Regions from separate parts of the Cellulosimicrobium sp. ES-005 genome, predicted to be linked through region 2. Evidence: predicted binding sites of a transcription regulator. Region 2 holds the regulator's gene; each other region holds the start of a gene.
What was found. The regulator Rex, encoded in region 2, represses fermentation and respiration genes when NADH is low (regulators of the CRP and FNR family bind a similar motif). The targets are predictions, from matches to a motif close to CTTGTGAANNNNTTCACAAG.
Positions count from the first base shown of each region.

Region 1: the regulator Rex is predicted to act here: its motif matches at 2,090-2,109, upstream of adhE (bifunctional acetaldehyde-CoA/alcohol dehydrogenase).
Region 3: the regulator Rex is predicted to act here: its motif matches at 2,303-2,322, upstream of pflB (formate C-acetyltransferase).

Region 1 is NZ_CP159290.1:1,195,056-1,204,950, reverse strand. It holds gene adhE (bifunctional acetaldehyde-CoA/alcohol dehydrogenase) at 1-2,000, opposite strand, end outside; gene ABRQ22_RS05140 (prolyl oligopeptidase family serine peptidase) at 2,210-4,429, shown strand; gene ABRQ22_RS05135 (hypothetical protein) at 4,437-4,769, opposite strand; gene ABRQ22_RS05130 (glycosyl hydrolase family 65 protein) at 5,212-7,689, opposite strand; gene ABRQ22_RS05125 (beta-phosphoglucomutase family hydrolase) at 7,686-8,465, opposite strand; gene ABRQ22_RS05120 (hypothetical protein) at 8,635-9,684, opposite strand; gene ABRQ22_RS05115 (ester cyclase) at 9,858-9,895, shown strand, end outside.
Region 2 is NZ_CP159290.1:4,064,232-4,074,126, forward strand. It holds gene ABRQ22_RS18120 (winged helix-turn-helix domain-containing protein) at 1-6, shown strand, start outside; gene ABRQ22_RS18125 (TrkA family potassium uptake protein) at 65-769, opposite strand; gene ABRQ22_RS18130 (potassium transporter TrkG) at 933-2,309, opposite strand; gene ABRQ22_RS18135 (acetoin utilization protein AcuC) at 2,476-3,717, shown strand; gene ABRQ22_RS18140 (AURKAIP1/COX24 domain-containing protein) at 3,939-4,037, shown strand; gene ABRQ22_RS18145 (HAD-IB family hydrolase) at 4,258-5,139, opposite strand; gene ABRQ22_RS18150 (glutaredoxin family protein) at 5,200-5,493, shown strand; gene ABRQ22_RS18155 (redox-sensing transcriptional repressor Rex) at 5,552-6,226, shown strand; gene ABRQ22_RS18160 (YceI family protein) at 6,337-6,888, opposite strand; gene ABRQ22_RS18165 (MarR family transcriptional regulator) at 7,061-7,591, shown strand; gene ABRQ22_RS18170 (histidine phosphatase family protein) at 7,662-8,333, shown strand; gene ABRQ22_RS18175 (TlpA disulfide reductase family protein) at 8,461-9,093, shown strand; gene ABRQ22_RS18180 (cytochrome c biogenesis protein CcdA) at 9,201-9,895, shown strand, end outside.
Region 3 is NZ_CP159290.1:2,224,502-2,234,396, forward strand. It holds gene pflB (formate C-acetyltransferase) at 1-2,051, opposite strand, end outside; gene ABRQ22_RS09810 (glutamate--cysteine ligase) at 2,432-3,529, shown strand; gene ABRQ22_RS09815 (HAD family hydrolase) at 3,570-4,232, opposite strand; gene dxs (1-deoxy-D-xylulose-5-phosphate synthase) at 4,303-6,216, opposite strand; gene ABRQ22_RS09825 (GuaB1 family IMP dehydrogenase-related protein) at 6,420-7,871, shown strand; gene ABRQ22_RS09830 (CoA pyrophosphatase) at 7,868-8,575, shown strand; gene ABRQ22_RS09835 (DUF1801 domain-containing protein) at 8,594-9,073, opposite strand; gene acnA (aconitate hydratase AcnA) at 9,293-9,895, opposite strand, start outside.

The sequences.
Region 1 (9,895 bases), 2.0 Mb from region 2:
TCGGCCGCGAGCTTGGCGGGCATGGTGTCCGTGAGCACGGGGTCGACGATCGCGACGGTCGGGGTGAGCGCGTAGTCCGCGAGCGGGTACTTGAAGCCCGTCTCGGGGTCGGTGATGACCGCGAACGGCGTCACCTCCGCGCCGGTGCCCGACGACGTCGGGATGCACACGAGCTTCGCCTTGCCCCCGAGCTCGGGGAACTTGTACGCGCGCTTGCGCACGTCGAAGAACTTCTCCCGCATGTCGGAGAACTCGATCTCCGGGTGCTCGTAGCGCAGCCACATGACCTTGGCCGCGTCCATGGGCGAGCCGCCGCCGATCGCGATGATCGTGTCGGGCTCGAAGTCGCGCATCGACTCGGCGCCGCGGTTCACGGTGCCGACGCTCGGCTCCGGCTCGACCGCGTCGATGATCTGGATCGCGACCTTCTCCTCGCGGCGCGCGAGGACGTCGAGCACGCGGTCGACGACGCCGATGCGGCTCATGACCTTGTCGGTGACGATCGTGACGCGGTGCACGTCGCGCATCTGCGCGAGGTACTGGATCGAGTTCGGCTCGAAGTACGTCTTGGCGGGCACCTTGAACCACTGCATGTTGTTGTTGCGCCGCCCGATCCGCTTGACGTTGATGAGGTTGACCGCCGACACGTTGTTCGACACCGAGTTCGCGCCGTAGCTGCCGCAGCCGAGCGTGAGCGACGGGAGCAGCGCGTTGTAGATGTCGCCGATGCCGCCGAGCGACGTCGGGCTGTTCCACAGCACGCGCACGGCCTTGACCCGCGCGCCGTAGCGCTCGACGAGCTCCTGGTCCGCCGTGTGGATCGCCGCCGAGTGGCCCAGGCCGTCGAGCTCGACCATGCGCTCCGCGAGGCGGACGCCGTGCTCGGTGTCGCGCGCACGCAGCACCGCGAGGACCGGGGTGAGCTTCTCGCGGCTCAACGGCTCCTGCGGGCCCACGTCGTCGATCTCCGCGAGGATGATCGACGTGTCGTCGGGCACCTCGAAGCCGGCCTCGCGCGCGATCCACACGGGCGACTTGCCCACGACCTTCGGGTTGAGCTTCGCGCCGGCGCAGTTGGTGCCGCTCGCCTCGACGCCGAAGATGAGGCGCTCGAGCATCGCCTTCTCGGCGGGCGTCGTGCGGTAGGCGTGCAGCCGGGCCAGCTCGCGCATCGCGTCGTCGTAGACGACGTCGTCGAGGATGAGCGCCTGCTCCGACGCGCAGACCATGCCGTTGTCGAACGCCTTCGACATGACCACGTCGTTGATCGCGCGGCCGAGGTCGGCGCTCTTCTCGACGTAGGCGGGGACGTTGCCCGCGCCGACGCCGAGCGCCGGCTTGCCGGCCGAGTAGGCCGCGCGGACCATGCCGTTGCCGCCCGTCGCGAGGATGAGCGCGACGCCCGGGTGGTGCATGAGGGTGTTGGTCGCCTCGATCGAGGGGTGCTCGACCCACTGGATGCAGTCGTCGGGCGCGCCGGCGGCCACGGCGGCGTCCCGCACGATGCGGGCCGCCTCGACCGACGAGCGTTGCGCGCTCGGGTGGAAGGCGAACACGACGGGGTTGCGCGTCTTGAGCGCGATGAGCGACTTGAAGATGGTGGTCGACGTCGGGTTGGTCACCGGCGTCACGGCGCACACCACGCCGACCGGCTCGGCGATCTCGACGACGCCCGTCAGCTCGTCGCGGCCGATGATGCCGACCGTCTTGAGGTTCGCCATCGAGTTGGGCACGTGCTCGCACGCGAAGATGTTCTTGGTCGCCTTGTCCTCGAACACGCCGCGCCCGGTCTCGGCGACGGCCAGCTGCGCGAGGTGACCGTGCTGGTGCAGGCCCGCGACCGATGCCTTGAGGACGATCCGGTCGACGTCCTCCTGCGTGAGGCTCATGTACTGGTCGAGCGCCTTGCGGGCGCGCTCGACGAGGACGTCGATCTCGTGCGCGGTGCGCGTGTCCTCGGTGCGGGTCTCGACCTTCGTGCCGGCGCTCTTCGCGCTCATGCGTCCCCTCCGGTGCCCGGCCGGGCCGGGCGTCGGGCCGCGGGTGCTGCCGGGGCCGGATTGCCCCGGCTCCTTCAGCGGTCTCTCTACTTGTGAATGTTTTCACAAGCGCCTGGGCGCGGCAAGGCCCCGCGGCCGTTCGGGGCCCAAGGTCCCGGCACCCTCGTGACCTCCGCACCACCGCCCCCGCCGCCGTAGGGTGGGGGACCATGACCGCCGAGCAGACGACGAGCCCCTCGCTCTCGCCCGAGAGCCCCACCGAGACCCCGCTCCCCGACGACGGCGCGCCCCACGACCCGTACCTGTGGCTCGAGGACGTCGAGGGGGACGAGGCCCTGACCTGGGTCCGTGCACGCAACGCCGAGGTCGCCGACACGCTCGAGACCGCCGACGAGTTCGCCACGACCGAGCGCGCGATCCGCGAGGTGCTCGACTCGGACGCGAAGATCCCCGAGGTCTCGAAGATCGGCGACCGGTACTACAACTTCTGGCGCGACGCGCAGCACGAGCGCGGGCTCTGGCGCCGCACGACGCTCGAGTCCTACCGCACCGACGACCCGGAGTGGGAGACCGTGCTCGACCTCGACGCGCTCGCCGCGGCCGAGGGCGAGTCGTGGGTCTGGCACGGCGCGAGCGTCCTGCGCCCGACGCCGGAGCAGCTCGCCGCACGCGAGCCGTGGCGGCACGCGCTCGTCGAGCTCTCCCCCGGCGGCTCCGACGCCGACGTCACGCGCGAGTTCGACCTCGTCGAGAAGCGGTTCGTCGCGCCCGAGGACGGCGGCTTCCACCGCGCCGAGGCCAAGGGCTCGCTCGGCTGGATCGACGCCGACACCGTGTACGTCTTCACCGACTTCGGCGAGGGCACGCTCACGCCGTCGGGGTACCCGCGCGTGGTCAAGCGCTGGACGCGCGGCACCCCGCTCGACGAGGCCGTGACGGTCTACGAGGGCACCGACGAGGACATGTACATCTCCGCCTGGCGGTCGCACACGCCCGGGTTCGAGCGCGACTTCGTGCACCGCTCCAAGGCGTTCTACGCCGACGAGCTCTACCTCGCCGAGCACACCGGCACGCCCGAGCAGCGCCTGACGAAGATCGACGTGCCCGACTCCGCCGAGGTCGGCGTCCGGCGCGAGTGGATGCTCGTGGAGCTCCGCGACGACTGGGCCGTCGGAGGCGCGACGTACCGCGCGGGCTCGCTCCTCGTCGCGCGGTTCGACGACTTCCTCGCGGGCGACCGCGGCTTCACCGTGCTCTTCGAGCCCACGGCGACGACGTCGCTCGCCGGCGCCACGTGGACGCGCCACCACCTCGTCGTCAACGTGCTCGACGACGTGAAGAACCGCCTGCACGTGCTCACGCCGCCGGACGCCGCCGGCCCCGGGGGCGCCGTCGGGCAGGAGGCCGCGGACGCGCCGTGGGTGCGGTCGGAGATCCCCGGCCTGCCGGAGCTCGGCACGGTCGCCGTCGGAGCCGTCGACCCCGTCGACTCCGACGACCTGTGGCTCGTCACGACCGACTACCTCACGCCCACGACGCTCTCGCTCCTGTCGCTCGGCGAGCGGCCGGGCGACGCGGGTGCACCGGACGTCGTCAAGTCCAACCCCGCGTTCTTCGACGCCGACGGCATGACCGTCGCCCAGCACTTCGCCACGTCGGACGACGGCACGCGCGTGCCGTACTTCGTCGTCGGCCACGCGGACCTCGTCGCGGGCGCGGGCGACGGCGGCACGCGAGCCGCGCCGACGCTGCTGTACGGGTACGGCGGCTTCGAGATCTCGCTCACGCCCGCGTACTCGGGCGCGCTCGGCCGCGCCTGGCTCGCGCGGGGCGGCGTCTACGTCGTCGCGAACATCCGCGGCGGCGGCGAGTACGGGCCCGCCTGGCACCAGGCCGCGCTCAAGGCGAACCGCCACCGCGCCTACGAGGACTTCGCCGCCGTCGCGCGCGACCTCGTGGCCCGCGGGATCACGACGCACGAGCACCTCGGCATGGAGGGCCGCTCCAACGGCGGCCTGCTCGCGGGCAACATGCTCACGCAGTACCCCGAGCTCTTCGGCGCCGTGATCGTCGGCGTCCCGCTGCTCGACATGCGCCGGTACACGAAGCTGCTCGCCGGGGCGTCGTGGGCGGCGGAGTACGGCGACCCGGACGACCCCGAGCAGTGGGCGTTCATCCGCACCTTCTCGCCGTACCACCTGTTCGACGCCGAGCGCGACTACCCGCCCGTGCTCTTCACGACGTCGACCAAGGACGACCGCGTCCACCCCGGCCACGCGCGCAAGCTCGCCGCGAAGATGCTCGGCGAAGGCAAGGACGTCACCTACTACGAGAACATCGAGGGCGGCCACGGCGGCGCCGCGAACAACGCCCAGGCCGCCCACATGGCCGCCGTGCACTACCGCTTCCTCGCCGAGCGTCTCGGCTGACGCCTCGTCAGGAGTCGTCCGCGGCGACGGGGACCAGCACTACCTCGTCGTCGCGGACCACGATCTTCTGGTCCGGGCACACCGGCCCGTCGACGATCTCCTCGGCCCCGGACGCCCGCACGACGGTCACGTCACCGGGCGTGCAGCCGTAGTCGAGGAACACGACCCCACCGCCCCCGTCGACCTCCGACTCCTCGTCCCCGGTCCGGACGGTCACGTCCTCCCGGCTGTCGTTGGCGACCTCCAGGTCCCCGCCGCCGTCGCACGCCGACAGCACCGCCCCCACGCCGACGACCGCGACCGCGACCGTCCACGCGCGCCCGTACCGACGACCGTTCATCTCTTCCCCCGCGTTTCGACCGACCTCTCTCGTCGGCAACCTACCGCCGTCGGCGCACCGCGACCTGGGACGACGCGAGGAGGTTCCGGGCAGTTCCCGCGAGCGTCCCCGGCGCGTCGCCCGGCTGGTGCCGGCGTTGTCGGGCCCGCGGCGTGCGCTCGCTCTCACACCCGCAGGCCAGGTCCGCGGGGGTCCCGAAGCGAGACCGACACCGCGGGCGGTCGCCCGAGGTGCGCCAAGACCAGGGCGAGACGACGCCGGGCGGGGTGGGTGGTGGTGCCGCGTCGTGGCGGGCCTGGCGGGAGCCGCGAGGAACGAGCGGCGGATGGTAGACGCGCCACCACCACCCACCCCGCCCACCCCAGGTGACCAGACCGCCGTCGGGCACGAGGTGACCACGGCCCTACCTCGTGCAACCGCGGTCTACCTCGCGGAACCGGGGTCAGGAGTGCGGGACCGTCGCCGTGATGAGGGTGCCGTCGTCGCGGCGGTTGCCCGAGAGCGCGCGCAGGCTCGGGCGGCCGGGGCGTACCGGGCCCTGGCCGTCGAGCGCGACGCGCGTGAGCTCGCCCGGCACGACCTTGACGCGCTCGCCGCGCACGCTGACCTGCGCGCCGTCGCCGGTCTCCGCGTCGAACTCGATCGCGTCGGGGAGCACGGTGACGCGCAGGCGCGAGCCGTGCCACTGGACGCGGAACGTCAGGGACTCCCACTCCTGCGGCAGCCGCGGGTCGAAGGTCAGGTCGCCGTCGGAGTCGCGCATGCCTCCGAACCCGCACGCGAGCGCGGACCACGTGCCGCCCGCGGAGGCGACGTGCACGCCGTCGGCCGCGTTGGCGTGGAGGTTCGCGAGGTCGACGAACAGCGACGACACGAAGTACTCGAGCGCGAGCTCGTGGTACCCGACCTCGGCCGCGACGATCGACTGCACGACGCCGGACAGCGTCGAGTCGCCCGTGGTCAACGGGTCGTAGTACTCGAAGTCGGCGAGCTTCTCCTCCGCGGTGAAGTGCTGGCCCTGCAGGAACAGGGCGAGCACGACGTCGGCCTGCTTGAGCACCTGGTAGCGGTAGATGACGAGCGGGTGGTAGTGCAGCAGCAGCGGTCGCTTGTCCGCGGGCGTGTGCGCGAGGTCCCAGATCTCGCGCTCGAGGAAGTGCGAGTCCTGCGGGTGGATCCCGATGCTCTCGGCGTACGGGATCGACATGTGGTCCGCCGCGCGGACCCACTCCGCCGCCTCGTAGGCGCCGAGCCCGAGCCGGTCCACGAGGAGCGCGTAGTCCTCGGGGTGCTCGGCCTTCATGCGCTCGACGACGATCGCGGCCGCGCGCAGGTTGAACCGTGCCATGACGTTGGTGAACAGGTTGTCGTTGACGACGGTCGTGTACTCGTCGGGGCCGGTCACGCCGTGGATGTGGAAGTTGTCGTCGCCGTTGGCGCGCCAGAAGCCCAGGTCCTCCCACATGCGGGCGGTCTCGACGAGGATGTCGACGCCCTCGCGGCGCAGGAAGTCGACGTCCCCCGTGGCGCGCACGTACTGCACGAGCGCGTAGCTCACGTCGGCGTCGATGTGGTACTGCGCGGTACCGGCGGCGTAGTAGGCGGACGCCTCCTCGCCGTTGATGGTGCGCCAGGGGAAGAGAGCGCCCTTCTGCGACAGCTCGCCGGCACGACGGCGGGCGGCGTCGAGCATCTGGTAGCGGAACCTCAGCGCGTTGCGCGCGTACCGGGGGCTCGTGTACGTGAGGAACGGCAGGACGTAGATCTCGGTGTCCCAGAAGTAGTGCCCGCTGTACCCGGAGCCCGTGAGGCCCTTGGCGGGGACGCCGTTGCCCTCGGCGCGCGCCGTCGCCTGGGCGAGCTGGAACAGGTTCCAGCGCACGGCCTGCTGGATGCCGGGCTGGCCGGGGACCTCGACGTCGGAGCGCGCCCAGAAGTCGTCGAGCCATTCACGCTGGAGCGAGAGCTGGCCGTCGACGCCGGTCTCCCGCGCGCGGTCGAGCGTGCGGCGGCAGCGGTCGACGAGCTCGCGCGACGGCACGCCGCGCGACGTGTGGTACGCGACGAGCTTGGTGAGCCGGATGGGGCGGCCGGGCTCCGCGTGGACGCGGAACACGTGCTTGGCGAGGTCCTCGTCGACCTGCGTGCGCACGTCCCACTCGTTCTCGGTCTCGAGCAGGTCGTCCGCCGCGACGGCGAGCGTCATGCCCGAGTTCGTGGCGCGGTAGGAGAGCACGAGCCGCTCGTCGTCGCCCCACTGGGACTGCGGCTGGAGCACCCGACCGGAGAACTGGTCGGTCTTGCGCGGGTCGAACCCCTCGCCGAGCGAGGCGGAGCGCACGTGGTACTCGTCCTGCCCGTCCTGGCGGTTGAGGATCTGCGACGAGATCGCGACGGGCGCCGCGGCGTCGAGCAGCGTCACCTCGAACGTCATGATCGCCAGGTGCCGCTCGACGAACGACACCATGCGCTCCGAACGGACCTGGACGCGCTTGCCCGACGGCGTCCGCCACAGCAGCTCGCGGCGCAGGACGCCGTCGCGCAGGTCGAGCGACCGCTCGTAGTCGACGAGGTCGGCGACGGGCAGCAGGAGCGGCTCGTCGTCCACGTAGAGCCGGATGACCTTCGCGTCGGGGACGTTGACGATGGTCTGCCCGACGCGCGCGAACCCGTACGCCTCCTCGGCGTGCCGGATCGACCAGGTCTCGTGGAAGCCGTTGACGAACGTGCCGTGCGAGTGGGACTCCCGCCCCTCCTCGACGTTGCCGCGCATGCCGAGGTAGCCGTTCGCGACGGCGAAGAGGGTCTCGGTCACGCCGAGGTCCTCGGCCGAGAACTGCGACTCGACGAGCCGCCACGGCTCGGCCGGGAAGCGCAGGCGGTCGACGGTGCTCTGCTCGTCGGCGGTCTTGCGGATCACGCGCCCGCCTCCTCGCCGGCCGGTGCGGCGTCGGCCTGCGCGGCCACGGTGGCGCGCGGGCGGTCGAGGACCGTCGCGTCCAGCTCGCCCAGGTCGCTCACGACGACGTCGGCCCCGTGCGCGCGCAGCGCGTCGGCGCCCACGCCGCGGTCGACGCCGAGCACCAGCCCGAAGTCCCCGGCGGCACCGGCCTGGACGCCCGAGAGCGCGTCCTCCACGACGACCGCCTCCGCGGCCGGGACGCCGAGCAGCTCGGCCGCGCGCAGGTAGGTGTCCGGAGCGGGCTTGCCCGCGATGTGCTCGCGCGCGGCGACGTTCCCGTCGACGACGACGTCGAACCGGTCCGTCAGCCCCGCGGCGGCGAGGACCGCGGGCGTGTTCCGCGACGACGACACGACCGCGACGGCGGCGCCCGCCCCGGTCACGGCGTCGAGGAAGCGCACGGAGCCCGGGTAGGGCGTGATGCCCTCGTCCGCGAACATGCGGTTGACGATCTCGTCCTTGCGGTTGCCCAGCGCGCACACCGTGCCCTCGCCGGGCGCGTCCGTGACCTCGCCGCGCGGCAGCTCGACGCCGCGCGACGCGAGGAACGTCGCGACGCCGTCGTACCGGGGCTTGCCGTCGATCGACGCGAAGTAGTCCGCGGCGGTGTACGGGGCGAGGCCGTGCGCGGCGCAGTACGGCGCGAACAGCCGTTCCCAGGCGCGCATGTGGAGCTCGGCGGTCGGCGTGAGCACGCCGTCGAGGTCGAACAGCACGGCTCGCAGGACGGGCATGGGGGTCCTTCGCGGTGGGGGGACGGGTCGGCGCGGAGGACACGTCCGTGCCGTCCGGAGAGCCGGGGCACGGCCGTCCGCACGTCGCCGTCGTGACCGCCGCGCGGGGTCAAGCGTACGCACGACGGGCGGTGTGCGGGAAGCCGCCGAGCCGACGCCCAGGCGGCGCTCAGGCGTGGGCTCGCTCCGCCAGCACGTCGGCGACGCGGCCCAGGTTCGCGAGGAGGGCGCGGTGCTCGTCGGGGGTGCCCGCGACGCCGCGACCGGGCCCTCCCCCGGCACCCCGGGGGGCGCCCAGGAGCGTGACGTCGTCGAGCGCGGGCAGCGGGAGCCCGATCCGGCGCCACGGCACGCTCACCAGGTCGGCGAGCTCGCCCAGCGCGGGGCCGGCGCACTGCGACACCTGTGCGGGCGGGAGCGCGGCCCACAGGCCGACGCCCCGCTCGACCGCGCGCGCGACGGTCTCCCACGTCTTCTCGTCCCACGGCCCGAGCGCGAGACCGACGGCGTCGGCGCCCGCGAGCACGACGGGCGCCACGCCCACCCAGGCGCCTCCCACGTGGACGACCGTCGACGCCGACGCGGCGCGTGCGGCGTCGAGCACGGGCCGCAGCCCGTCCACGAGGTCCGGGCCGGGCACCGCGCGCAGGCGCGAGTAGCCCGAGAACGACGGGAGCACGCCCGCCCCGACCTGGGCGAGCAGCGGCTCGTCGACCTGCACGACGACGTCCGCCCCGGGGACCTGCCGGCGCACCTGCGCGACGTGGTCGCCCACGGCCACCGCGAGCGCCTGGACGACCTCGCGCACGGCGCCCCGGTCGGACAGCACGCGGTCGCCCCGGGCGAGGTAGACGTCCGCGGCGAGCGTCCACGGCCCGGTGACGGTCACGGCGAGCGGGCCCGAGTACCCCGCCCCCGCGATGGCGAGCGCCTCCAGGTCCTCGCGCAGGAACGCCTCGGCCCGCCGCCGGTCCGCGCCGCCGTGGTCGGCGAGCTTCCAGCCGTGCGGACCCAGCTCGACGGGCAGCTCCGGCAGCAGCGCGGCGGTGCGCCCGGTCGCGTCCGCGCCGGGTCCGCGCCCCGGGAGCTGGACGAGGAACGGCACCCCGCGCACGCCCGTCGGGACCTCGGCGAGGTCGCCGAGCACCGTGAGCTGCGCCTCCAGCACGTCCGCTCCCTCGCCGCCGGGCCACGGGCCGAGCCCGCTCACCGCGGTCATGCCGCACCCCCGCGCGAGCGCTCGCCCCGGGCGTCGCCCGGCCTCTCGTCACGAACCACGTGCCGTCCACCTCTCTCCAGGAGCACACTGGGAAACCGAGCCGTGCCGCGATCCCGCCGGGGTCCGGGGGCCGCGCGGCCACCGAGCACGAGGGTGTGCGGAAGGGCTCCGACATGGGCACGCACGAGAACAAGGCCACGGCGGTCGCCGT
Region 2 (9,895 bases):
CCCTGACCTGGCGCGGACGCGACCGCGCGGGCCGCGGCCCGACCCGACCCGGCGCCGCGGGGGCTCAGGGGCGGGCGGCGAAGCGCTCCAGGAGGTCGGCGTGGCCGGAGACGATGAGGAGGTCGTTGGCGCTGATGCGGGTCTCGGGGGTCGCGTAGAGGAAGTCCTCGCCGGGAGACTTCACGCCGATGACCGTGACGCCGTAGCGCTCGCGGACCTTGGACTGCGCGAGCGTGAAGCCCTGGACCTCCTTGGGCGGGCGCATCTTGACGATCGTGAACCCGTCCTCGACCTCGATGTAGTCGAGCAGCTTGCCGGAGACCAGGTGCGCGACGCGGGACCCGGCGTCGGCCTCGGGGAACACGACGTGGTGCGCGCCGATGCGCTGGAGGATGCGCCCGTGCTCGGCGGAGATCGCCTTGGCCCAGATCTGGGGCGTGCCCATGTCGACGAGGTTGCCCGTGATGAGCACGCTCGCCTCGAGCGACGTGCCCACGCCGACGACCGCGACGGGGAAGTCGCGCGCGCCGAGCTGCTCGAGGGCGACGGGGTTGGACGCGTCGGCCTCGACGAGGGGGAGCTGCCCGCTCCACTGGGCGACGAGCTCGGGGTCGCGCTCGACGGCGAGCACGTCCTGGCCGAGGCGGTCGAGCGTGGCGGCGATGGCCGTCCCGAAGCGTCCGAGACCGATGACGAGCACGCCGGCGTCCTTGCGCGGCGCCTTCGCCTCGTCGCGGCGGGAGCGCTCGGCGCGCCCGCGCTCGACGATGCGCCGGGCGACGGGGTCCGCCGGCAGGGCGTCCTTCCCGGTCGTCGGCCCGGCGCTCGGGTCGGCGCCGCGGGAGAAGGGGTCGGTCACGGTGGGGCCTCTCGTGTGGTCGGGGTGGGTCGGTGGCGGTGCCCGACGGCGTACGCCGCGGCGGGCGGTCCGCTCACCCGATGATGGGGCGCTCCTCGGGGTAGCGCACGATGCGGCGACGGTCGCGCAGCGCGAGCGCGGCGGCGAACGTCATGGTGCCGGTGCGCCCGACGAACATGAGCCCGACGAGCACGTACTTGCCCGCATCCGGGAGGCTGGGCGTGATGCCGGTGCTGAGGCCGACCGTCGCGAACGCGGAGATCGTCTCGAAGAGGATGACGTCGAGCGTCTCGCCCGTGATCTCCAGCAGGAGCAGGCTCGCCAGCAGGACCGCGGTCGCACCGACGAAGGACACGGCGACGGCGAGCCGCAGGGTGTCGCGGGGGATGCGGCGCCCGAAGGCCTCCATGTCCCGGTCGCCGCGCGCCTCGGACACGATCGCGATGAGCATGACGGCGAGCGTCGTGACCTTGATGCCGCCCGCGGTCGACGCGGAGCCGCCGCCCACGAACATGAGGGCGTCGGTGATGAGCCAGCTCGCCTCGTGCATTCCGCCGGTGTCGACGGTGGAGAAGCCGCCCGAGCGGGGCATGACGCCCGCGAACAGCGAGGCGAGGAGCTTCTCCCCGAACGCGAGCGGGCCGAGCGTGCGTTGGTTCGTCCACTCGACGGCCGCGAACAGGACCGTGCCGACCACGACGAGGGCCGCGCTCGTCGTGAGCGTGAGCTTGGTGTGCAGGCTCCACTTCGACACGCGCTTGCGGTTGCGCATGACGTTGAGGATCACGGGGAAGCCGAGGGAGCCGATGAACACGCCGAGGATGATCGGCAGGCACAGCATCCAGTCGCCGACGTACGGCGCGAGGCCCTGCTCGGTCGGGATGAACCCGGCGTTGTTGAAGGCCGAGATGCCGTAGAAGATGCCGTGCCACGCGGCCTCGCCGAACGTCTCCTCGAGCACGATGAACCGGGGCAGCAGGAGCAGCGCGATGAGGAGCTCGAGCGACGTCGAGGTGATGACGACGACCCGCACGAGCGAGCCGACCTCGCCGAGCCGCGTCGTCTTCGTCTCGGACGCGGTGAGGAGCTTCTGCGTGAGGCCGATGCGCCGCGACACGGCCATGCCGAGGATCGACGCGAGCGTCATGACGCCGAGGCCGCCGATCTTGATGCCGAGCAGGATGACGACCTGCCCGTACGTCGACCAGTACGTGCCCGTCGGGACGACGACCAGACCCGTGACGCACACCGCGGACGTCGCGGTGAACAGGGCGTCGACGAACGGGGCAGCGCGACCGCTCGCGGTCGCCCAGGGGGCCATGAGGAGCGCGGTGAAGACCGCGATGACGGCGGCGAACACGGTGACGGCGAGGCGTGCGGGCGACTGCCGGGCGAGGCGGTCGACGATCTCCCGCCCCTTGAACAGGCGCCCGGTCATGCTCGTCGGCATGGAGCCTCCCTCACCACTCGCGTCACTCTGCCACGGGCCTGGTGACCCGTCATGTCGCCGCTCCGGCGCCGGGACATCATGCCGCGTCCGGCCCCCGTGCGCCGCACCGCGGTCCGGTGACCGGTCCGTCGGGGCGGGGGCGCGGCGCCGGGCGTTACCGTGAGCCATGCCCACGACCGACCCCCCGTCGTCGCCCGCCTCCGCCCGGGGGAGCGCCGCGGCGCCCGGATCCTGCGTCGTGTGGAGCCCCGAGCTCCTCGGGTACGACTTCGGTCCCGGGCACCCCATGTCCCCGGCCCGGCTCGACCTGACGATGGGCCTGGTGCGCGCGCTGGGCCTGCTCGACGGCGACGGTGCGCCTCAGGGTGCGCCCCGCGTCGTCGGGCCGGAGCCCGCGAGCGACGACGTCCTCGGCCTCGTGCACGAGCCGGCGTACGTCGCGGCCGTGCGCGCGGCGTCGGAGCACGGGACCCCCGACCCGGCCCGCGGTCTCGGTACCGAGGACGACCCGGTCTTCCCGGGGATGCACGAGGCCGCGGCCCGGATCGTGGCGGGCTCCTACGAGGCGGCGGGGGAGATCGCCGCGGGGCGCGCCGGGCACGCGGTGAACGTCGCGGGGGGCATGCACCACGCGAAGGCGGGCGCGGCGTCGGGCTTCTGCGTCTACAACGACGCGGCCGTCGCGATCCGGCGCCTCCTGGACGACGGCGTCGCGCGCGTCGCGTACGTCGACCTCGACGCCCACCACGGCGACGGCGTGGAGGAGGCGTTCTGGGACGACCCGCGCGTCCTCACCGTGTCCGTCCACCAGAGCGGCACGACGCTCTTCCCGGGTACCGGGCACCCGACCGACGTCGGTGGCGCGGGCGCCGAGGGCACGGCGGTCAACGTCGGGCTGCCCCGCCGCACGGACGGCGCGCGCTGGCTGCGGGCGGTCGACGCCGTCGTGCCGCCGGTGCTGCGGGCGTTCCGGCCCGAGGTCCTCGTCACCCAGCACGGGTGCGACGCGCACGGCGAGGACCCGCTCTCCGACCTCGACGTCTCCGTCGACGCCCAGCGCACGGCGCTCGCCCAGGTGCACGACCTCGCGCACGAGCTCACCGGCGGACGCTGGCTCGCGCTCGGCGGCGGCGGGTACGCGATCGCGCGCGTCGTGCCGCTCGTGTGGACGGCGGTCGTGGGGGAGGTCGTGCACCGGCCGGTGACGGCGGGCGAGCCGCTGCCCGAGGAGTGGCGCGCCCGCGTCGCCGAGGTCGCCGGGTTCGACGCCCCGCTCGCCTTCGGCCCGCCCGTCGACGTGCGCCGCTGGAGCAGCGGCTACGACCCCGACGACGACGTCGACCGCGCCGTCGCGGCCACGCGCCGCGCCGTCTTCCCGCTGCTCGGCCTCGACCCGCACTTCGACTGAGGCGGTCGTCCCCCGGGATGCCCGGGGCGTCGTGCGGGTCCGCGCGCCGGGCGGCGTACCGGGGCACGAGCGCGAGCGGGTAGTCTAGGGGGCGGATTTCTCTCGTGTTGGTCGGCTCGCGGCGCCCTCGTGGTCGCCGGGCGCCCCGATCAACCGTGGACCACACGCGGCCGGTCGACCGGTCGCCGACCGACACGCCGCTCGAGCATTGCGAGGACCGTATGGGCTCCGTCATCAAGAAGCGCCGCAAGCGCATGGCCAAGAAGAAGCACCGCAAGCTGCTTCGCAAGACGCGTCACCAGCGTCGCAACAAGAAGTGACGTCGCGCGCGTCCTGACGCGCCGACCCGCCGTCGAGCCCGGCCCCTCCCGAGGGACCGGGCTCGACGCGTCTCCGACGATCACGCGAGGTGGAGCCCTGGCCTACCAGGCCTCTACCTCGCGGGACCAGGGGTCTTCCTCGGCGGGCCAGGGGTCTTCCTCGCGGGACCGGGGTTCTCTCTCGCGGGGGCGAGGGCGCCGGCTCGGGGGAGCGGGGTGGTCAGAGGCGCGAGATGCGGCGGTCGACGGCGCGGCGGACGGAGCGCAGGACGAGGGCGGCGGCCCAGGCGGCGCCGGCCCAGCTCGCGGTGCGGACGCTGCTGCGGGCGACGCGACGGCGTCGGCCGCGGAACTCGCGGATGGGCCAGCCGACGTCCTGCGCGTGGCGGCGCAGGCGGGCGTCGGGGTTGATGGGGCACGGGTGCCCCACGGCCTCCATCATCGTCACGTCGTTGAGCGAGTCGCCGTAGGCGTAGGACGCGTCGAGGTCGATGTCCTCGCGCTCGGCGAGCGCCCGCACCCCGGCGGCCTTGGCGCGGCCGTGCATCATGTCGCCCACGAGGCGGCCGGTGTAGAAGCCGTCCTCGTGCTCGGCGACGGTGCCGAGGGCGCCGGTCGTGCCGAGGCGGCGCGCGATGAGCTCGCCGATCTCGACGGGGGTCGCGGAGACGAGCCACACCTGGTGGCCGGCGGCGAGGTGCTCGTCGAGCAGGCGGCGCGTGCCGGGGTAGATGCGCAGCGAGAGGACGGTGTCGTAGACCTCCTCGCCGATCGCGGTGACCTCGGCGACGGAGCGACCCGCGATGAGGGCGAGCGCGCGGGACCGGATGCGGTCGATCTGCTGCTTGTTCTCGCCGAACAGGAGGTAGCGCGCCTGGTGCACGGCGAAGCGCACGATGTCGAGCGTCGAGAAGAACTCCCGCTGGTACAGCGCGCGGGCGAGGTGGAACGACGACGCGCCACGGATGATCGTGTTGTCCACGTCGAAGAAGGCGGCGGTGCGGTGCGCGGGTGCGGGGGGCGTGCGGCCGGCGTCGAGCGCGGCCTCGGAGGCGGTCGACCCGGGGGTCGGGACGGGGCCCGGACCGGAAGACGTCGCCATGTCCCCACTCTAGGCGGTCCCGCGCTCGGCCCGGGGCCGCGTCCTCGTACCCTGGGAGGCGTGAGCACCTCCGACGCGCCGGCCCCTCCCGTCCTCCTCTACGGCCGAGCGGGGTGCCACCTGTGCGACGACGCGCGCGCCGTCGTCGCGGCGGTGTGCGCCGAGGCGGGGGTCGCGTGGGCGGAGGTGGACGTGGACGCGCCGGACGCGGACCCGGCGCTGCGCGAGCAGTACGGCGAGTACGTCCCGGTCGTGACGGTCGGCGGCGTGCAGCAGGGGTTCTGGCGCGTGGACGCCCGCCGGCTCGCCCGCGCGGTGGGTCGGATTTCGACGGCGCGCGCGGACCTGGGATGATTCCTCCCGGTGGAGCGCGACCGTCGACGAGGACGGTCCCAGGACGACGGGGTGACGGGTGGCTGAGCAGGTAGTCGGTGAGGTGACGGCGCCGGGTATCCCGAGCGCGACGGTGGCGCGGCTCCCGTCCTACCTGCGGGCGCTGCGCGACCTGGTGGCGCGGGGCGTCGCGACGACGTCGTCGGTCGAGCTCGCCGAGCTCTCCGGCGTCGGTCCGGCGCAGCTCCGCAAGGACCTGTCGTTCCTGGGCTCGTTCGGCACGCGCGGCGTGGGCTACGACGTGGACTCGCTCGCGCAGTACATCACCGAGGCGCTGGGGCTCGTGGACGAGCACCGCATCGCGATCGTCGGGATCGGCAACCTGGGGCACGCGCTCGCGAACTACTCGGGGTACGAGCAGCGGGGCTTCCACGTCGCGGCGCTCCTCGACGCGTCGCCGGAGGTCGTGGGCACGCGGGCGGCGGGCCTCGTCGTCGAGCACGTCGACGCGCTGGAGGAGGTCGTGGCGCGGGAGAAGGTGTCGATCGTGGTCCTCGCGACGCCGGCAGCGCACGCGCAGTCCGTCGCGGACCGGGTCGTGGCGGCGGGCGTGCGGGAGATCCTCAACTTCGCGCCGCGCGCGCTGCAGGTGCCCGCGGACGTCGACGTGCGCGGCGTGGACGTCGGCAGCGAGCTGCAGATCCTCGCGTTCCACTCCCAGGCGCGCGCGCTCGCCGAGGCGCAGGACCGCTGAACGACGAGGGGCCGCGTGCTCGCGCACGCGGCCCCTCGGGGCGGCACCCCTGCCGGGGGTGCAGTGTTTCGGGGAACGGTCCCGGGGAAGAGCGCCCCGGGAGCCGGTCGTCAGGCCTGCTTGATGGCCGAGACGTCGAGGGCGATCTTGATCTTGTCGCCCACGAGCACGCCGCCGGTCTCGAGCGCGGCGTTCCAGGTGAGGCCGAACTCCTTGCGGGAGATCTCCGTGGTCGCCTCGAACCCGGCGCGCGCGTTGCCGAACGGGTCGGTCGCGGTGCCCGCGAACTCGGTCTCGAGCTCGACCGGCTTGGTCACGCCGTTGATGGTCAGGTCGCCCGCCACGACGAAGTCGTCGCCGTCGCCGGAGATGCTGGTCGACGCGAAGGTCCACGTCGGCTTGTTCTCGGCGTCCCAGAAGTCCGCGCTGCGCAGGTGGTTGTCGCGGTTCGCGTCGCCCGTGCTCACGGACGCGGCGTCGAGCTCGGCGGTCACGGAGGTCGACTCGAGGTCGTCGCCCACGGTGATGGTGCCGGCCGTGATGGCGAGCGTGCCGCGCACCTTGGAGATGCCGGCGTGGCGGACCGTGAAGGCCGCCTGCGAGTGGGACGAGTCGAGGGCGTAGGTACCGGCGTTGAGCCCGGCGGGCAGCGGCGTGGCCATGGGTGCTCCTGAAGGGGTCGAGGGTCCCGGGGGACCGAACTTGGTTGAAGGTTCAACTTCGTACGTGCGTATCAACAGCAGGGGGTGATCCGTCTATTCCCGGTGAGGTGGAACAATGTTCGGCGAGGTTCCACCCCTGAACCCGCCCCCGTCCGCCAGCGCCCGAGGACCCATGACCAGCAACGACGTCGACCACCAGCTGACGACGACCGCCCGCGGGACCACCGCGGCCGCGAGCGCGGAGCCGCGCTGGCTCGACGCCGAGCAGCAGCGCCTGTGGCGCGCCTACCTCGACGGGACCGTGCGCTTCATCGAGTCGCTGGGGCGCGACCACGAGGAGCGGTCGGACGTGTCGCTCAACGAGTACGAGCTGCTGGTGCGGCTCTCGGAGAGCCCGGACCACACGCTGCGGATGTCCGCCCTCGCCGACGGGCTCGCCCGGTCTCGCAGCCGCGTGACCCACACCGTGGCGCGCATGGAGGCGCGCGGCCTGGTCCGGCGCTCGGCGAGCACGGGCGACCGCCGCGGGGTCAACTGCGAGATGACGACCGAGGGCTACCGCGTCCTCGTGGCGTCGGCTCCGGCCCACGTGGCCGCCGTGCGCCGGTTCATGGTCGACGTGCTCACGCCGGAGCAGTTCCGGGCGCTCGGCGAGGCGATGGCGGCCGTCGCCGAGGCGTGCAAGGCCGACCGCGACTCCTGACCCGGGTCGCTCCGGGAGCCGCCGGCCCGCGGGTGCCGGTCAGGGCCGGGAGTGCGGGACACTGGTGCGCATGGTCTCCACGATCGTCCACCTCCTGCGCCACGGCGAGGTCCACAACCCCGACGGCGTCCTCTACGGCCGCATCCCCGGCTACCACCTCTCCGAGCGAGGCCACGAGATGGCCCGCCGCGTCGCCGCGCACCTCGCGGGCGAGCCCGGGCCCGACGGCGCGTCCCGCCCCCGCGCGGACCTCGCCGTCGTCGTCGCGTCGCCGCTCCAGCGCGCCCAGGAGACGGCCACGCCCGCCGCCGAGGCGTTCGGGCTCGAGCTCGGCACCGACGACCGGCTCATCGAGGCCGCGAACCACTTCGAGGGCATGACCTTCGGCGTCGGGGACGGGTCGCTGCGCCACCCGCAGCACTGGCGCTTCCTGTGGAACCCGTTCCGGCCGTCCTGGGGCGAGCCGTACACCGAGCAGGTCGCGCGCATGCGCGCCGCGGTCGCCGACGCCCGGGACAAGGCCGCGGGTCACGAGGCGCTCCTCGTGAGCCACCAGCTCCCCGTGTGGCTCACGCGCCTGAGCTTCGAGAACCGCCGCCTGTGGCACGACCCGCGCAAGCGGCAGTGCTCGCTCGCGTCGCTCACGTCGCTGCACTTCGAGGACGACCGCCTCGTCGGCCTGCACTACTCCGAGCCGGTCGCCGACCTCCTCCCGGGCGCCGCGACCGTCGCGGGGGCGTGACGTCGGTCATGTCTCGCGCCGTCGTCGCCGTCCGGACGCCCGAACCGTCCCGTTCGGGAGTGGCGGAGGTCACGTCTCCCAGGTGGCGTCCAGGAACCCCGGGCAGGGTGCCTCCCGTGATGCCGCTGTGACCGCCAGCTCGCGCGCGCGTGCCGCGCGCGCCCTCCCGCCCGTCCGCCGCGTGCTGACCGCGGGCGTCGTGCTCGCCGCGACGCTCGGCCTCGCGGCGTGCGCCCAGGACTCCGGCGCGACGACGGACGTCGTGGGTCAGGGCTACGTCTCCGGCGACGGCTCGGTCCGCACCTGGGACGCGGGCGAGCGGGGCGACGTCGTCGCGCTCACCGGCACCGACTACGAGGGCGAGCCGGTCGACACGAGCGCCTGGCTGGGCGACGTCGTCGTGCTCAACACCTGGTACGCCGCGTGCGCGCCGTGCCGCGCCGAGGCGCCCGACCTCGTGGCCCTCGCGAACGACCGCGCCGACGACGGCGTGCAGGTGCTCGGCATCAACACGACGGACGAGGCCGGGGCCGCGCAGGCGTTCCAGCGCCGGTTCGAGGTGCCGTACCCGTCCATCGACGACCGCAGCGGGGAGGTCGTCGCGGCGCTCTCCGGCACGGTGCCGCTCCAGGCGGTCCCGTCGACGGTCGTGCTCGACCGCGAGGGCCGCGTCGCGGCACGCGTCATCGGGCTCGCCGAGGGCTCGACCCTGAACGCGCTCGTCGACGACGTGCTCGCCGAGGACGAGGCGGCCGGCTGACCGTGGTCACCCTCGCGTCCCTCGCCGCCACCGTCCCGGCCGCCGCGCTCCCCGCCGCCGCGACGAGCGTCGGCGACACGTTCGCCGCGACGGTCTGGAGCGGGTCGATGCTGCTGGCGGTCCCGGTGGCGATCCTGGCGGGGCTCGTCTCCTTCGCCTCGCCGTGCGTGCTGCCGCTCGTGCCCGGCTACGTCGGGTACGTCTCGGGCATGGCCGCGGCGAACGCCGGGAGCGGGCGTGGCGCGTCCGGAGGGACGACGACGGCCACGCGGGTCGCGGCGCCGAGCCGCGGCCGCGTCCTCGCGGGCGTCGGGCTCTTCGTCGCCGGCTTCACGCTCGTGTTCGTCGCGCTGATGGTCGCCGCCGGCGCGATCGGCGTGCACCTGGTCCGGTGGGAGGACGTCATCACGCGCGTCCTGGGCGTGGTCGTCATCCTCATGGGGCTCGCCTTCATGGGGGCGGTCCCGTTCCTCCAGCGCGAGCGGCGCCTGCACCTGAGCCCTCAGGCGGGGCTGTGGGGAGCGCCGCTGCTCGGCATCGTGTTCGGGCTCGGCTGGACGCCGTGCCTCGGTCCGACGCTCGTCGCCGTGCAGTCGCTGTCGCTGAACGAGGCCTCGGCGGGCCGTGGCGCGGTCCTCGGGGTCGCCTACTGCCTCGGTCTCGGCGTGCCGTTCCTGCTCATCGCGCTCGGGCTCCAGAGCTCGCAGCGCATGCTCGGCTTCCTGCGCCGGCACCGCCTCGCGATCATGCGGATCGGCGGCGGGCTGCTCGTGCTCATCGGCCTCGCGCTGGTCACGGGCCT
Region 3 (9,895 bases), 1.8 Mb from region 2:
GTGTTGGTCAGCGAGATGCCGTCCTGCGCCTCGTCGTACGGCAGCTTGGCCACCGACAGCGCCGAGGCGAGCATGCCGTGCGTGTCGCGCCCGTTCATCGGGTTGGCACCCGGGGCGAACGGCTCGCCGGCGCGGCGGCCGTCGGGCGTGTTGCCCGTCGCCTTCCCGTACACGACGTTCGACGTGATCGTCAGGACCGACTGCGTCGGCACGGCGTCGCGGTACGTCGGGTGCGTGCGCACCTTCGCCATGAACCGCTCGACGAGGTCGACGGCGATCGCGTCGGCCCGGTCGTCGTCGTTGCCGTACGTGGGGTACTCGCCCTCGGTCACGTAGTCGACGACGAGGCCGCGCTCGTCGCGGACGACGGAGACCTTCGCGTGCTTGATCGCCGACAGCGAGTCCGCCGCGACGGACAGGCCCGCGATGCCGCACGCCATGGTCCGCAGCACGTCCTTGTCGTGCAGCGCCATCTCGATGCGCTCGTACGCGTACTTGTCGTGCGACCAGTGGATGCAGTTGAGCGCCTCGACGTACGTCTCGGCGAGCCAGTCCATCGTCGCGTCGAACTTCGCCATGACGTCGTCGAAGTCGAGCACGTCGCCCTCGACGGGAGCCGCCACCGGCGAGACCTGCTTGCCGGAGATCTCGTCGCGCCCGCCGTTGATCGCGTAGAGCAGCGTCTTGGCGAGGTTCACGCGAGCGCCGAAGAACTGCATCTGCTTGCCGACGCGCATCGGGGACACGCAGCACGCGATCGCCGCGTCGTCGCCCCAGTGCTGGCGGATGAGCTCGTCCGACTCGTACTGCACGGCCGAGGTGTCGATCGACACCTGCGCGCAGTAGTCCTTGAAGCCCTGCGGCAGCGCCGGGCTCCAGAAGACCGTCATGTTCGGCTCGGGGGCCGGGCCGAGGTTGTAGAGCGTCTGGAGGAACCGGAACGAGTTCTTCGTGACGAGCGGGCGCCCGTCCTCGCCCATGCCGCCGATCGTCTCGGTGACCCACGTCGGGTCGCCGGAGAACAGGGAGTCGTACTCGGGCGTGCGCAGGAACCGCACGATGCGCAGCTTGATGACGAAGTCGTCGATGATCTCCTGCGCCTCGGACTCCGTGATGCGTCCGGCCTCGAGGTCGCGGTCGATGAACACGTCGAGGAAGGTCGACGTGCGGCCGAGCGACATCGCGGCGCCGTTCTGCTCCTTCACCGCGGCGAGGTAGGCGAAGTAGAGCCACTGGACGGCCTCGCGCGCCGACGTCGCGGGGCCGGAGATGTCGTAGCCGTACTCGGCCGCCATCTCCTTGAGCTCGCCCAGCGCGCGGATCTGCTCGGCGTGCTCCTCGCGCTCGCGCACGACCTGCTCGCTGAACGGCTGCGTGTCGAGACCGAGCTTGTCGAGCTTCTTCGCGGCGATCAGGGCGTCGACGCCGTAGAGCGCGACGCGGCGGTAGTCGCCGATGATCCGGCCGCGGCCGTAGGCGTCGGGCAGGCCCGTGATGATGTGCGAGCTGCGGGCCGCGCGCACGTTCGGCGGGTAGACGTCGAACACGCCCTGGTTGTGCGTCTTGCGGTACTCGGTGAAGACCTTCTTCAGCGTCTCGTCGACCTCGTAGCCGTAGGTCTGGAGCGCGCCCTCGACCATGCGCCAGCCCCCGTTCGGCATGATCGCGCGCTTGAGCGGGGCGTCGGTCTGCAGGCCGACGATCACCTCGTGCGCCTTGTCGATGTAGCCCGGGGCGTGCGCCGTGATCCCCGCGGGCGTGTGGGGGTCGACGTCGTAGATCCCCATCTCGCGCTCCTCGGGGAACATCGCGGACAGCGTGTCCCAGATCCCCGTCGTGCGCTCCGTGGGCCCGGCGAGGAACGACGCGTCGCCCGTGTACGGGCGGTAGTTGCGCTGGATGAAGTCGCGCACGTCGACCGTGTCGCGCCACGGGCCGTCGGTGAAGCCCTCCCACGCGGGGACGTGCGCGGTGTCGTGCTGCGGGTCGACGCCGCCCTCCACCGCACGGCCGCCGCTCGTCGTGCCGGGTGCCTCGGAAACGCTGGTCATCTGGACCTCCCTCGTGCCTGACGCGCGGGTCCGCGCGCCGGCCGGACCCGCCGGCCTCGCGGGGGCCTCGGGTGGAGGCCCTCGGTCGAGGTTCCGACGGGCTCCTTCGCCACCTCCAGGCTAGGTTCGCGCGGCGTCGCGCGGAGGGGTTTCGGGCCGTCCGGGGACCTAGGTCCCGAGCCGGGCGGGACCCCGCAGGAACCGCGGGATCTCGCGGTTCTCTCGCCCCTCGCACCCTGTCGGAACCACCCCTTGTGATGACCTTCACAAGCCCTCGGGACCCGGGCGCGACCGAGGCGGCACGCGCCCGTGACGCACGACACGGACGCACGTCACACGCCCGCCCGACGTGCTCGCGGCTTCCGTGTGAGACTGCCCGGGTGAAGCGCACCGTAGGGGTCGAGGAAGAGTTCCTGCTCGTCGGCGACGACGGCCATCCGGTCGCCCGGGCCGCGGAGGCCCTGGAGGCGTCGGGCACCGACGAGAAGGGCGGCGGGACCGGCTCGCTCGAGTCGGAGTTCATGGAGGAGCAGCTCGAGACCGCGACCCACCCGCGTCGCGAGCTCGACGACCTCGCGACGGAGATCCGCGCGGGACGGCAGCGCGCCCAGGAGGCCGCGGACCGCGTCGGCGCCCGGGTCGCGGCGCTCTCCACCTCGCCCCTGCCCTTCGAGGGCACCACCGTCTCCCGCCTGCGCTATCTCGAGGCCCGCGCCGCGTTCGGCCTCACGGCGCGCGAGCAGCTCACGAGCGGGTGCCACGTGCACGTCGCCGTCGCGGACGACGCCGAGGGGGTCACCGTCCTCGACCGCATCGGGCCGTGGCTCTCCACGCTCCTCGCGCTGAGCACCAACTCCCCGTTCTGGCAGGGCCAGGACAGCGGGTACGCGAGCTTCCGGTCCCAGGTCTGGTCCCGCTGGCCGACGTCGGGCCCGACCCGCGCGTTCGGGACGCCCGAGGCGTACCGCGCGGCGGTCGACGGCCTCGTCGCGACCGGGACGATCCTCGACGAGAACATGGTCTACTTCGACGCGCGGCTCTCGTCGCGCTACCCGACCGTCGAGATCCGCGTCGCCGACGTGTGCCTCGACCCCGACACGGCGACGCTCCTCGCGGCCCTCAGCCGCGGCCTCGTCGAGACCGCGGCGCGCGAGGCCGCGGACGGCGTCGCGCCCCCGGAGCTCCGCCCCGAGATCCTGCGGACCGCGTCGTGGCGCGCCGGGCGCTCGGGCCTCGAGGAGGACCTCGTCTCGCCGCTCACCTGGCGTCCCGCCCCGGCGCACGACGTCGTCGGACAGCTCGTCGCGCACGTGCGGGACGCCCTCGTCGACGCGGGCGATCTCGACGCCGTGACGGAGCTCCTCGGACGCCTCTGGTCCGGCGGGAACGGCGCCCAGCGCCAGCGCGCGTGGCACGCGGCGTCCGGCGGGGACCTGCGTGCGGTCGTCGAGCAGGCGGTCGAGGTCACGCACTCCTGACGCCCCGCCGCGGCGCCGGTGGCCGGGTGCCCGGCGCTCGCTACGGTGCGGTGAGGGCCGCCGCGCGGGCGCGGGCGACGACGTCGTGCACCGTCGCCCCCAGGACGTCCGGCAGCGGCCCGTCCGTCCATGGGCGCCCGTGGGAGACCCAGCCGGTGCGCGTGCCGGCGGCCCGGCCGGCGGCGACGTCGGCGTGCGCCGCGTCCCCGACCATCCAGACCTGTGCGCGGTCCGCGTCGGCCGCACCGACGCGGTCCAGCGCGATCTCGAGGAGCCGCGGGTCGGGCTTGTCGACGCCCTCCTCGCCGGACACGACGACGGCGTCGACGTGCGCCCCGACCCCGCAGCGGGCGAGCTTGCCGCGCTGCTGGGGGGACGTCCCGTTCGTCACCACGACCACCAGGTCGCCGTCGGCGCGCAGGGCGTCGAGGAGGTCGAGCACGCCGTCGTACGCGCGCACGTGGTCGAGGATGCCGGCGCGGAAGCGGTCGACCGCGGCGGGCAGGTCCTCGTCCCAGCCGAGGCGGTCGACGATGACGCGCGCCACGTCGGTCTTGACGGCGAACCCGCCCTGGTCGGCCGCGACGATCGCCGCGAGGTCGGACGCGTCACGACCGGCGTGGGCGACGGCGTCGGCCGCCCAGGCGGCGAACGCGTCGTCGCGGCCGACGAGCGTGTTGTCGAGGTCGAGGAGCCAGATCACGCCTGGACCCTAGCCCGGACGACCCCCGCACCGCTGAGGCGTCCGCGACGAGCGCCCTCGCTCCGACGGCTCAGCCGCGGGTGAGTGCCGCGAGCGCGTCCAGCACGTCGCGCGCGACGTCGGCCGGCGTGAGCCGGTACGCCGAGGCCACCTGGTCCCGCGTCGCGTGGTCGAGGAACTGCGCGGGCAGGCCGAGCGCGTGCACGGGCGTGCGGACGCCGCCCTCGAGCGAGCGCTGCGCGAGGAGCGCGCCCACGCCGCCGTCGGCGACGCCGTCCTCGACGCTCACGACGAGGTCGTGCTCGCCGGCGAGCTTGACGAGCGCGCTCGGCATCGGCAGGACCCACGTGGGGGACGCGACGGTGACGTCGACGCCGTGGGCCGTGAGCGTCTGCGCCGCGTCGAGCGCGACACGCGCCATGGACCCGGGGCCGACGAGCAGGACCCGGGCGCGGGGGGCCGCACCCTGCGGAGCGATCTTCGGCGCGTCCTCCGGCACGGCGAGCAGGTCCACGCCGTCCACCGTGTCGACGGCGGGCAGCGCGTCCCCGAGCGCACCCTTCGGGTAGCGCACGACCGTCGGGGCGTCGTCCACGTCCACGGCCTCGCGCAGCGCCGTCCGCAGCGTCTCCTCGTCGCGCGGCGCGGCGAGCCGCAGGCCGGGCACGATGCGCAGCATCGCCATGTCCCACATGCCGTTGTGGCTCGCGCCGTCGTCGCCCGTGATCCCGGCGCGGTCGAGCACGAACGTCACGCCGGCCTTGTGCAGCGCCACGTCCATGAGGACCTGGTCGAACGCGCGGTTGAGGAACGTCGCGTAGACGGCGACGACGGGGTGCAGGCCCGCGAACGCCATGCCCGCGGCGGACGTGGCGGCGTGCTGCTCGGCGATCCCGACGTCGAACGTGCGCTCGGGGAATGCCTGAGCGAACGGCTTGAGGCCCACCGGCTCGAGCATCGCCGCCGTGATCGCGACGACGTCGGAGCGGCGGCGGCCGATCTGGACGATCTCGTCCGCGAAGACGCTCGTCCAGCCGAAGCGCGACGGCGCGACCGGGAGCCCGGTCTCGGGGTGGATCTTCCCGACGGCGTGGAAGCGGTCGGCGACGTCCTGCTCGGCGGGCGTGTAGCCGCGGCCCTTCTCGGTGATCGCGTGCACGATCACGGGCGCCCCGTACGCCTTGGCCCGGCGCAGCGCGTGCTCCATCGCCTCGACGTCGTGCCCGTCGACGGGGCCGACGTACTTGATGCCGAGGTCCTCGAACATGCCCTGCGGGGCGACGACGTCCTTGAGGCCCTTCTTCAGGCCGTGCAGCCACTCGTACGCGAACCGACCCGGGGCGCCGGACCGGTTGAGGGTGCGCTTGCCCCACTGCAGGAAGCTCTCGTAGCCGTGCGTGGTGCGCAGCGTCGACAGGTGGTGCGCGAGCCCGCCGATGGTCGGCGAGTAGGAGCGGCCGTTGTCGTTCACCACGACGACGAGGCGCCGGTCCTGGCTCTCGGCGATGTTGTTCAGCGCCTCCCAGGCCATGCCGCCCGTGAGGGCGCCGTCGCCGATGACCGCGACGACGTGCCGGTCGGTAAGACCGCGCACGACGTTCGCCTTCGCGATGCCGTCGCCCCACGAGAGGGCGGTCGACGCATGCGAGTTCTCGACGACGTCGTGGTCGGACTCGGCGCGCGACGGGTAGCCGGACAGGCCGCCCTGCTTGCGCAGCGCGGAGAAGTCCTGGCGCCCGGTGAGGAGCTTGTGCACGTAGGACTGGTGGCCCGTGTCGAACACGAACGTGTCGGTCGGCGACGAGAACACGCGGTGCATCGCGATCGTGAGCTCGACGACCCCGAGGTTCGGACCGAGGTGCCCGCCGGTGCGCGAGACCGAGTCGACGAGGAACGCACGGATCTCGCCGGCGAGCTCCCGCGTCTGCTCGAGGGTCAGCCGTTGCACGTCCTCGGGCGAGGTGATCGTGCCAAGCAGGCTCATGCAGATGCTCCGTTCCGTTCCCGTGCGACCAGCCCGACAACTCTAGGCCGTCCGGGCAGGTGACCTGCGCAGCGGTGCGCGGGGCGACGGGACCTTCACGCCATTGACGCACACTCCGGCGCCCGACGCACGGACCACCCGTTGGTGGAATCTCACTTCCGCACTGCGGACAACGACGGGCTCCGACCTCGTAGGATGGGGGCATGCGCTTCCTGCCCGGCCAGTCCCCCGCGACCGACCTCACGTACGGCGACGTCTTCCTCGTCCCGTCGCGTTCCGAGGTCGCCTCGCGCTTCGACGTCGACCTCTCCTCCGCCGACGGGACGGGGACCACGATCCCCGTCGTCGTCGCGAACATGACCGCCGTCGCGGGCCGCCGCATGGCGGAGACGGTCTCGCGCCGCGGAGGCGTCGCGATCATCCCGCAGGACGTGCCGACCGACGTCGTCGCCGACGTGGTCGCCGACGTGAAGTCCAAGGACCCCGTCATCGAGACGCCCGTGGTCGTGGGCCCGCACGACACCGTGCACACGGCGCTCACCCTCATCGGCAAGCGCTCGCACGGCGCGGCGGTCGTCGTGGACGACGGCCGGCCCGTGGGCGTGGTGACGGAGGCCGACTGCGCCGACGTCGACCGCTTCACCCAGGTCCACCAGGTCATGACCACCGACCCCCTCGTCCTCGACGCGTCCGTCCTCGACGGCGGTCGCGCCGGGCTCGAGGCGGCCTACGAGCAGCTCCACAGCGCGCGCCTCAAGGTCGCGCCCGTGACGCGCGACGGGGCGCTCGTCGGCGTCCTCACGCGCAAGGGCGCGCTGCGCTCGTCCGTCTACGCACCCGCGCTCGACGCAGCGGGCCGCCTGCGGGTCGGAGCCGCCGTCGGGATCAACGGCGACGTCGCCGCCAAGGCCAAGGAGCTCCTGGCGGCCGGCGTCGACGTGCTCGTCGTCGACACGGCGCACGGCCACCAGGCCAAGATGCTCCAGGCGCTCGACGCCGTGCGCTCCGTCGGCCCGGACGTCCCCGTGGTCGCGGGCAACGTCGTGACCGCGGACGGCGTGCGCGACCTCGTCGCCGCGGGTGCCGACATCGTCAAGGTGGGCGTCGGCCCGGGCGCGATGTGCACGACGCGCATGATGACCGCCGTGGGGCGCCCGCAGTTCTCCGCCGTCCTGGAGTGCGCCGCCGCGGCGCGCGAGCTCGGCAAGCACGTCTGGGCCGACGGCGGCGTGCGCCACCCGCGCGACGTCGCCCTCGCGCTCGCCGCGGGTGCCTCGCAGGTGATGATCGGCTCGTGGTTCGCGGGGACGTACGAGTCCCCCGGCGACCTGCACGACGACGGGACGGGTCGGCTCTACAAGGAGAGCTTCGGCATGGCGTCGGCGCGGGCGGTCGCGGCGCGCACCGCGGGCGGGTCGCCGTTCGAGCGTGCGCGCAAGGCGCTCTACGAGGAGGGCATCAGCTCGGGGCGCATGTTCCTCGACCCGCAGCGCCCGGGCGTCGAGGACCTCCTCGACCAGATCACGTCGGGGCTGCGCAGCTCCGCGACCTACGCGGGCGCGTCGAGCCTCGCGGAGTTCGCCGACCGCGCCGTCGTCGGGATCCAGTCCGCCGCGGGCTACGAGGAGGGCCGCCCGCTCCCGGTGAGCTGGTGACCGCCGACCCGGCGGGCTCGCGCCCGGCCGCGCGCGAGCAGCTCGCCGCGCTCGCGCGCGACGGGGGCGCCTGGCCCGAGCCGTGGCGGCACGCCGTCGGCGCCCTGCGCGCCGACGCCCGTGGGGCCGCCGTCCTCCTGCTGTTCGGCGCGCTCGACCGCGTCCCCGCGGAGCACGCCGCGGCCTCGGTGCCCCGCGACCTCGACGTGCTCCTGCTCGCGCGCGCCGCGACGCTCGGCCACCACCCCGGCCAGGTCGCCTTCCCCGGAGGCCGCCTCGAGCCCGAGGACGCGGGCCCGGTCGGCGCCGCGCTGCGCGAGGCCGAGGAGGAGACGGGGCTCGAGCCCGACGGCGTCGACGTGCTCGGGACGCTCGGCGAGCTGCCCGTGCCGGTGAGCAACCACCTCGTCACCCCGGTCCTGGCGTGGTGGTCGCGGCCCACGCCCGTCCGCGCGGTGGACGCCGCCGAGTCCGCGCACGTGTTCCGCGTCCCCGTCGCCGACCTGCTCGACCCCGAGCGGCGGCGCACGGTGACGGTGCGGCGCGACCGCCGGGTGCACAAGAGCCCCGGCTTCCTCGTCGAGGCCGACGGGCGCGAGCACCTCGTCTGGGGGTTCACGGGCGGGATCCTCGACGCGCTGTTCGACCGGCTCGGCTGGACGGAGCCCTGGGACCGGACCCGCACGCTCGACGCCCCGCTCTGACCCGGCGGCACCCTCGCGTCATGAGGAGGGCCCCTGCGCCGTCGGATCCTGCGCCGTCGGACCGGAGAGCCGCCTGCCGAACGCGGGGTCGCCCGTGAGCGTCGCGGAGGAGCGGCGCACGACCTCCTCGAGCACGCCGAGGTCGACGGCGTCGAGGTCCTTGACGTAGACGCAGCCCTTGCCGACGGTGTGCGGGCCGAGCCGCTCCAGGAGCGCGGCGTGGGCGTCGACGCCGTCCATGAGGTACACGGTCGTCGCGGCCTTGCGCGGCGAGAAGCCCGCCGCCGCCATATCGCCCTCGCGCCCGCTCGCGTAGCGGTAGTGGTAGGTGCCGAACCCGACGATCGACGAGCCCCACATCCGCGCGCGCTCCCCCGTGACCCGTCCCATCAGCTCGACGAGCCGGTACGCGTCGCGACGCCGGACGGGGTGCTCCACCGCCGCGAGGAACGCCTCGACGTCCGCGCCGCTCGGCCGGGTCATGTTCTCGGTACCCATGCCCCAGTCTCTCGCCGCAAGGCGGCGACGCGCGAGATCGGCACTCCCGTGACGGTTCGGCGATCGTGGCCGCCGATGTCGGCCGGACGTGCCGACCTCGACCGAGCATGCCGATCTCAGGGCGAGATCGGCGCGCCGTCCGGAGACGACGGCGGGGCGCCCACCTCGAGAGGTGAGCGCCCCGCCGGGGTGCGCGTGCGCCGTCGGGCCGGACCGGGGTCAGGCGACGAGCGACCGGAGCACGTACTGCAGGATGCCGCCGTTGCGGTAGTAGTCCGCCTCGCCGGGGGTGTCGATGCGCACGACCGCGTCGAACTCGACCGTCGTGCCGTCGGCCTTGGTCGCGGTGACCTTCACGGTCGAGGGCGTGGAGCCGTCGTTCAGCGCCGTGATGCCGGCGATGTCGAACGTCTCCGTGCCGTCGAGGCCGAGCGACCCGGCGTTCTCGCCCGCCGGGAACTGCAGCGGCAGGACGCCCATGCCGATGAGGTTCGAGCGGTGGATGCGCTCGAAGCTCTCGGTGATGACGGCCTTGACACCCAGGAGCGCCGTGCCCTTGGCCGCCCAGTCGCGCGACGAGCCGGAGCCGTACTCCTTGCCGCCCAGGATGACGAGCGGGGTGCCCTGCGCGGCGTAGTCCTGCGCGGCGTCGTAGATCGTGTCCTGCGCGCCCTTGACGAAGTTGAAGGTGTAGCCGCCCTCGACGTCGTCGAGGAGCTGGTTGCGCAGGCGGATGTTCGCGAACGTGCCGCGGATCATGACCTCGTGGTTCCCGCGGCGCGAGCCGTAGGAGTTGAAGTCGCGACGCGCGACGCCGTGCTC